Regions from separate parts of the Sphingomonas sp. 4RDLI-65 genome, predicted to be linked through region 1. Evidence: riboswitches for the same ligand, from Rfam matches in the RefSeq annotation. Region 1 holds a riboswitch; the other holds the start of a gene.
The links. A riboswitch is a leader RNA that binds a small molecule or an ion and turns the genes downstream of it on or off. The one in region 1 is predicted to bind thiamine pyrophosphate.
Positions count from the first base shown of each region.

Region 2: another riboswitch for thiamine pyrophosphate. It lies ahead of thiC (phosphomethylpyrimidine synthase ThiC); the one in region 1 lies ahead of VH567_RS09035 (TonB-dependent receptor).

Region 1 is NZ_JBCEBT010000003.1:138,444-142,610, reverse strand. It holds gene VH567_RS09035 (TonB-dependent receptor) at 1-2,177, opposite strand, end outside; TPP riboswitch at 2,210-2,319, opposite strand; gene VH567_RS09030 (deoxyribodipyrimidine photo-lyase) at 2,415-3,893, opposite strand; gene VH567_RS09025 (DUF427 domain-containing protein) at 3,887-4,167, opposite strand, start outside.
Region 2 is NZ_JBCEBT010000002.1:346,141-350,307, forward strand. It holds gene VH567_RS06595 (ferritin-like domain-containing protein) at 1-807, shown strand, start outside; gene VH567_RS06600 (outer membrane protein) at 886-1,755, shown strand; TPP riboswitch at 2,159-2,268, shown strand; gene thiC (phosphomethylpyrimidine synthase ThiC) at 2,308-4,167, shown strand, end outside.

The DNA.
Region 1 (4,167 bases):
GCCAGGACGTGCGGGTCGGTCACGTTGATCGCGTTGATGCGCAGATCGGTGCGCTTGCCGTCGATCCAGTCGGCCAGGTGCAGGCCGACCGACAGGTCGAGCGTCGCATAACCCTTGATGCTCTCGTCGTTCATGAACGTCGCATATTGGCGGCCGACATATTTGCCGGCGATGCTGCCGAACAGGCGCCCGTCGTCATAGGTGCCGCCACCGCCGATCTGCACGGTCGGGCTCGACACAGCCCGCTTGCCGCGGGTCGGCAGATAGTCTCCGCCAACCGGTAGATCGTCGTCGATCCGCGCGCGCAGATATTCGCCGGAGACATAGACGCTGACACCCTTTGCCGGGCGATAATCGATCTCCGCATCGACGCCCCAGCTGGTCTGCCCGCCGGCGTTCAGCGTCGAATTGACCTGCGCGCCGCCGACGTCGACCACTGTCGCCAGCTGCCGGTTGCGGAATTTATAGTGGAAACCAGTCGCCGATAACGACAGGCTTGGGCCGATATAGCGATAGCCCAGTTCCTGCGAGACCGAATATTCGTTCTTCAGCGCGTCCGTGCCGCGCGTCGACACCACGCCGCCCGCGTAGCTGTCGTAGAGCGTGAATTCGTTGGGCGTGCGGAAATTGGTCGTGACGTTGGCGAATATCTGCTGGCGATCATCCAGCGCATAATGGATGGCGGCGCGTGGCAAGGCGGCAAAGCTGTCCTTGCGGACGCGGGTCTGCGGCCCGGGCAGATAGTTGCGACCGTTGCGGAGCAGGTTGACGCCCTTGAAGCCTGCATCGACCGTCAGGCGCGGCCCAAGCGCGATGCTGTCGGCCAGGAAGAAGGCCTTCGTCACCGTGACGGTCCGCTGGTTCTCATAGGCGAGCAGGCGGCCATCGGCGGTTCGGATCGCCTTGCTGCGATATCCCCACCGGTCGGTCGGGTCGCCGTCGGCGTCGACTGCGGTGTAGGTCTGGGCGACCCGGTCCGTACCATAGTCGAACCACAGGCCCGCGGTGATCCGGTGTATGCCCGCCTGCAGCGTCAGCTTGCTGACATTGCCGGTACGCATCTGGTCGCCGGTGTAATTGCCAAGCACCGTCGCGACGCCGTCGACCGCGCCGGGCAGCGCGATCGGCTGCGCCAGTTCCTCGCTCCCGAGGAAATTGCCGGTGGTGGCGAGTTCGGTGCCGTAGGGCGAATTGCCATAGCCGAACTGGAGGTAAGTCGTGCTGTCGAGCGTCAGGCGGTCGTTCAGCGTCACATGCACCGGCGCCGAGGCGTAGAGGTTGCGGAACGGCGCGCGGTAGAGCCGCCAGTAATTGGTGTTCCCCGCGGTATAGCGCGCGTCATGGTTGAACCCGCGGCCCTGCGCTTGCCAGTCGGCGAGCGTCGGGCTGGGATAGGCCGACGTATTCCCGTCATTGTACGACAGCGCCAGGCTGGCGCGGTTGCCGTTACCCCATTCGCGCAGCAGCTTGGCGTCGACGTGCTGGCGCGTATCATAGCCTGCGCCGCGCCAATTGTCCGCGCGGGTGTTCGAATAGGACACGAACGCTTTGAGGCCCGTATTCCCGATCGTGCCCGTATCGACCCGAACGAACACGCGCCGCAGATCATACGAGCCGAGCGAGAGATCGACGAGGCCCTGCCGCGTCGCCTTGGGATCGTCGAGCGTCAGCGACAGGAGCCCGCCTGCCCCGCCGACCGTCGGCGAATCGATGTCGACCGAGCCTTGCGCCAACGCGATCTGCTTCACGTTCTCGGCATCGGCGAACTGCGACGGATAGGCGTAATAATAGCCGATGTCGTTCTGCGGCGACCCCTCGAGCAAGACGCCGATCTGGTCCTGTCCCAGCCCGCGCAACGTCAGGCTCGAGCTCGTCGACAGGCCGTAGGGATCGCTTGACGCGACGTTCGCGCCCGGCAACAGGTTCACGAGCTGAAACGCGTTGAGCGTCGGTGCCTGCTTGACGATGAAGTCGGCGGAAATCGCGCTTACGGCCTTGGGATCGGTCTGATCGGGCAACAGCCCCTCGGGATCGCGGTGCCCGATCACGCGGATATCCGCCGGGTCTGCGGTCACTTGTTGCGCCCACGCGGCAGCGGGGACTGCCAGCAGCCCCGCGGCCAGCGCCAGTGCGCTGCACCGAACCATCATCTTGTCGCACGAAATCACAGCCGGCATCGTCTCAGGTCCACTCCACACGGAGGGACGACGGACGTGCCGCCAACCCTCCCTACGCCGGTTTCAGCCGGATCAGGTTCAGCGGGTCATGGGCTGCAGCCCACCTCTCAGCCGCGCATAAGCGGCCCCCCGGGGATCCGCGCCGTCTAGGCTATCGGACGGCGCGTGGAAACAGCTATCGGTGGATAATCTGGACCTCGTGGCAGACGCGGCTTGAAGGCAGCTCGTGGCGGCGCTTCAACGAGCCTTGCCGGGTTTGAGATACCGGTCGCGGGGCAGATCGGCGGGTATCGCGATGGCCGGTCCCTGCCGCGATGCAGCGGCGGCGAGCCACTCGGCACCGCCGTCGCGGCCTCGGGTAGAGCCATCGCCGCGGGTGGCGACACGGCCGTAGACAGGACGCTCGCGATCGCCGGGCGCGCCGCCAAACATCGCGGCGATGTTGCCGTAGGTCGACGGATCGCGACCGTCGAGGCTCAGCCGGTCGTTCAGGTAACACGCCGTCGCCCATGCCGTCTCGGGATCGGGGGTCATCGCGATCAGGCGCTTAGCCCAGTACATCCGCAGATTGTTGTGCATCCAGCCGAAGCGGACGAACTGACGCTGGCAGGCGTTCCAGGTTTCGTCGCGGGTCTCGCCGCGCAACAATGCCGACAAATCTTCCACGTCCGGCCTTGGATCGTTCGCATGGTCTGCCAGTGTGTTGCGCGCCCATGCTGCTACGCGATCGTAAGTCTCGGGTGTATTGAGCGCGCGGGCTTGGTAGTGGAACCATTCGCGCCAGCCGAGTAGTTCGTCGGCGAATTTCATCGTGTGCTTGGCGCCCGCCGGGGCGGCATTTACGGCCCGCATGACCTCGCGCGGACCCAATATGCCGAAATGGAGGTAGGCGGAGAGACCGCTGGCGCCTTCCGGGCGCATCGCGTCGTTGCGGGCAGTGGCGTAGCTGGGCAGCACATCCTGGGTCAGGCGGAGCAGGCGGGCCTCGGCGGCCGCGCGACCCGCAGGAAAGGCTGGGCTCACCGGAAGGCTGTGGTCGATGGCCAGACCGGCGACCAGTGCATCCAGGTCGATGTCTTCAAGCCGATCGGGTGTGAACGGCAGCGCGCCATCGAAGGGTGCGAGTTCGGTCGCCTCGTCCTGCGAGTCCGTCCAGTCCGCACGCGCCGGCTCATGGCGCCGCAGGAACGCCGACCGGCTGCTCACATCGTCGCCGAGCACCGCGGGCGGGACCAAGCACGCCGCAGTGACCGCGTAGACGGGCACGGCGATCTGCGCCGCCACGCGATCGACCTGCCAGCGCGCGACGAAGGTCGGCTGATCCTCCACGACAAGCGCCGCGGCGTCGGCACATAGGCGGTAGACGAGGCCCTTTTCGCGGCGGCCTTCACGATCGACGTGCTGGACGCAGGCGAGCCCACGCTCGCGGCAGCCGATGGCGACGTCCCGGCTCGCGCCAAGGATGAAATGATGCAGCCGGTCCGACGCGTAGGGATAGTCCTCGCGCACGCCGTGATAGACGAGCACCGGCACGCCGAGCGCATTGCCGAGCCGGACGGCGGCATCGATCACCGGATTGTCCCGTGCGCGCAACGCCTGCTGGAGCCAGCACAGCACGTATCGTGCGTCCGACGCCAGCAGCATCTCGTTCATGGCGCGGACGCGCGGCGCCTCACGCCAGTCGGACAGGCCGGGTGGCAGCATGGCGGTCACCATCCCATGCTGCCCGGTATGCCCTTGAACGGGCCGGCGAGGTCTGAGGTGATCCACCCGCCGTAAAAGCCGCCCGGCTGTGGGCGGACGCGCTCGCCGTCGACCGTGCACAGATCGAACGGGGCCGCGTAGAAGGCGACGTGATTGCGCAGGATCGCGAACGCTGGCGTGGGATTGGGATAGCTCCACGCGACGTCGTTGAAGACCTGTCCGCCAATCTCGACATGCCAATAGCGTGCTTCGCCCTTCCATTCGCAGAACGAACGCCGAGGCGAGG
Region 2 (4,167 bases), on a different contig from region 1:
GCGCAGTTCTACGCGTTCGCGGCATTCGGCGTCGGCCTGAACGCCAGCCTGTTGACCGGCATCGGTACGCAGGGTGCGGTCACCGGCGGTGCACAGGTGCCGTTCCAGGACACCGTCGTCCGTGAATATGCGCGCGAAATCGCGATCGACGAAATCGCACACGTCGCCTTTCTGCGCTCGGCCCTCGGCACCGCCGCCGTCGCCCAGCCCGCGATCGACATCTCGGTCGGCACGGCAGCCGCGCCGGGTGCGTTCACCGCGGCCGCCCGCGCAGCCGGTGTCATCGGTGCAACGGGTGTGTTCAACCCCTATGCCGACGACAACAGCTTCCTGCTCGGCGCGTACATCTTCGAGGACGTCGGCGTCTCGGCCTACAAGGGCGCAGCACCGCTGATCGCCAACAAGACCTATCTCGAGGCGGCCGCCGGCATCCTCGCGGCAGAGGCGTATCACGCAGGGCTCATCCGCACGATCCTGTACCGCAAGGGGCTGCAGACGCCGAACCCGATCCCGTCGCTGATTACCGCCGCCAACCAGATCAGCAACGCACGCGACAGCCTCGACGGCACCGTCGACAATGCGACGACGGGTGTGATCGGCGACGACGATCAGGGCATCACCGGGTCGGATCCGACGATCTCGAACATCGTGCCCACCGATGCCAACGGCCTGGCGTACAGCCGCTCGGTCGCTCAGGTGCACAACATCGTCTACCTGACCAACACCGCAAAGATCGGCGGGGGCTTCTTCCCTAACGGGACCAACAACCGCCTCGATTCACTGCGGACCAGCGGCGCCAACGCGTGATCGCAGCCACCGACTAAATCAGAAACCTCGGATCGCGGCGCATTCAGGAGCGCCGCGATCCTCGTTTGGGGAACGACCATGAAAAACTTCACGACGCTCACCATGCTCGCCGGCCTCGCCACCGCGGGCATTTTTGCCGTTCCCGCCGCCGCGCAGGAAGTGACCGAGGATCGTCCGTTCTCGGGCGTCTACATCGGTGCGGCCGGCGGCTACGACGTGCAGCCCAACGACGTCGGCTCGTCGATCCTGTTCGATCGCAACGGCGATGGCAATTTCAACGAGAACGTCAACACGATCACCGGCGCCAACGCCTTCTCGCCGGGCTTCTGCAACGGCTCCGCGCGCACCGGCGCCGCGGCCTATGGCTGCCGCAACGACGATGACGGCTGGGCCTATTACGGCCGCGCCGGCTTCGACGCACAGCGCGGCAACATCGTCGTCGGCGTCGTCGGCGAATTCGGCAAGACCGACATCACCGACAGCACCTCCGGCTTCTCGACCACCCCCGCCAGCTACACGATGGCGCGCAAGGTCGACTGGGAAGCCTCGGTCCGCGGCCGCGCCGGCTATGCGGTCAACACGACGCTGTTCTACGGCACGTTCGGCGCCGGCTATGCCAAGATCGACAATCTGTTCTTCACCACCAACACCGCCAACGCGTTCGCGGCGACCGGCTCGAAGAACCAGTGGGGCATCCTCGGCGGCGGCGGCATCGAACAGAAGCTGACCAAGAACATCTCGATCGGCATGGAATACATGTTCCACCAATATCAGGACAACGACGCCCGCGTCCGCGTCACCGCCGGGCAGACGCTCGCGGGCAGCCCGGTATTGCTCGCCAACAACCCCTTCCTGATCGCCCCCAACACCAGCGGCACCAGCTTCCGCCGCAGCGACGACTATCTGCGCTGGCACAGCCTGCGCGGGACGGTGTCGTTTAGATTCTGAGGTAGAAGCGCCTTCCACCTCCCGTTCGCCCCGAGCGAAGTCGAAGGGTAAGTCCCAAACCCAGGTGCTTCGACTACGCTCAGCACGAACGGGCGAGGGGATGCGATCACTTATACACGTCGAAAAGGCCGCTGCCCCAAACCGGGGGCAGCGGCCTTTTTAGCTTCCGAAAGCGTGCGCTCACCGTCAGAAACCCACCACCCGCGCTACCACCACCCCGGCGAAGGCCGGGGCCCAATTGGCAAGGTGGATATAACGAAGCACATCGCGTCGTTATCGCCGTCCCCCAATTGGGCCCCGGCCTTCGCCGGGGTGAAGCCTTATCGAGCGTGCAATAATCACTGCCCTCGCTCTCAACGACCGCCAAATTTCCCATTGCACCCGACCCCAAGCCGCCTATGCTCACCCCACCCCGGGGGAGCGCTTATCCGCGCTTGAGAGGAAGGCAGGAGCCTTCGACCCGCTGAACCTGATCCGGTTGATACCGGCGGAGGGAGGGAGCGGTCGCCACAGAACCGCAATCCTTGCTCCGAGACCTTTAGGAGCAAGCGCATGGCCGACATCGAAGCACGCACCCCGACAGCAGATATCGGCGTAACCACCGGCCCGATCCGAGGCTCCCGGAAAATCCACGTAGCGGTCCCCTCCAGCCCCGACGTCCGCGTCGCCATGCGAGAGATCGTCCTCGACCCGTCGTGCAGCGAGCCCCCCCTGCGCGTCTACGACACCAGCGGCCCCTACACCGACCCACGCGCGACGATCGACATCAACGCCGGCCTCCCCCAACTCCGCCGCGCCTGGATCGAAGCAAGAGGCGACGTAGAATCCTACGAAGCCCGAGAACTCCGCCCCGAAGACAACGGCCAGCTCGGCCCGGACCGCTCCGGCGGCGTCCCCCAGTTCCCCGCCACCATCAAGCGCCCCCTCCGCGCCAAACCCGGCCACAACGTCAGCCAGATGCACTACGCCCGCCGCGGCATCATCACCCCCGAAATGGAATACGTCGCCACCCGAGAAAACCTCGGCCGCGCCATGCTCAAAGACTACAAGCGCGATGGCGAAAGCTTCGGTGCCCAGATCCCCGACTTCGTAACCCCGGAATTCGTCCGCGACGAGATCGCCCGCGGCCGCGCGATCATCCCCAACAACATCAACCACCCCGAATCCGAACCGATGGCGATCGGCCGCAACTTCCTGGTCAAGATCAACGCCAACATCGGCAACAGCGCGGTCGCCAGTAACGTCGCCGCCGAAGTCGACAAGCTCGTCTGGTCGATCCGCTGGGGCGCCGACACGGTGATGGACCTCAGCACCGGCCGCAACATCCACGACACCCGCGAATGGATCCTCCGCAACTCGCCGGTCCCGATCGGCACCGTCCCCATCTACCAGGCGCTCGAAAAGGTCGGCGGCGTCGCCGAAGACCTCACCTGGGAGATCTTCCGCGACACGCTGATCGAACAGGCCGAGCAGGGCGTCGATTACTTTACGATCCACGCCGGCGTCCGCCTCGCCTACATCCCGATGACCGCGAAACGCGTCACCGGCATCGTCTCGCGCGGCGGCTCGATCATGGCGAAATGGTGCCTCAGCCACCACAAGGAGAGCTTCCTCTACGAGCGCTTCGACGAGATCACCGAGATCATGAAGGCGTACGACATCGCCTACAGCCTCGGCGACGGCCTGCGCCCCGGCAGCATCGCCGACGCCAACGACGAAGCCCAGTTCAGCGAACTCTACACGCTAGGCGAACTTACGCATCGAGCATGGAAGAGCGACGTCCAGGTCATGATCGAAGGCCCCGGCCACGTGCCCATGCACAAGATCAAGGAGAACATGGACAAGCAACTCGAAGTGTGTGGAGAGGCACCTTTCTACACGCTAGGGCCGCTCACCACCGACATAGCCCCCGGCTACGACCACATCACCAGCGGCATCGGCGCCGCGATGATCGGCTGGTACGGCACCGCAATGCTCTGCTACGTCACGCCGAAAGAGCATCTAGGCCTCCCCGACCGCGACGACGTAAAGGTCGGCGTCGTAACCTACAAACTAGCCGCCCACGCCGCCGACCTCGCCAAAGGCCACCCCGCCGCCCAGATGCGCGACGACGCCCTGTCCCGCGCAAGGTTCGAGTTCCGCTGGAGAGACCAGTTCAACCTCTCCCTCGACCCGGACACGGCCGAACAATACCACGACCAGACGTTGCCAGCGGAGGGTGCCAAGACCGCCCACTTCTGCTCGATGTGCGGCCCAAAATTCTGCTCGATGAAGATCACGCAGGAGGTGCGAAATTTCGCGGCCAAGCAGAACAGCCCGGCTGACACGTTCCTGGCCGCAGACGTCGATCAAACCGACACCGACCGAGCGATCTTCGCCAAGGGCAGCCATGCCGATGCGGAAAAGGGCATG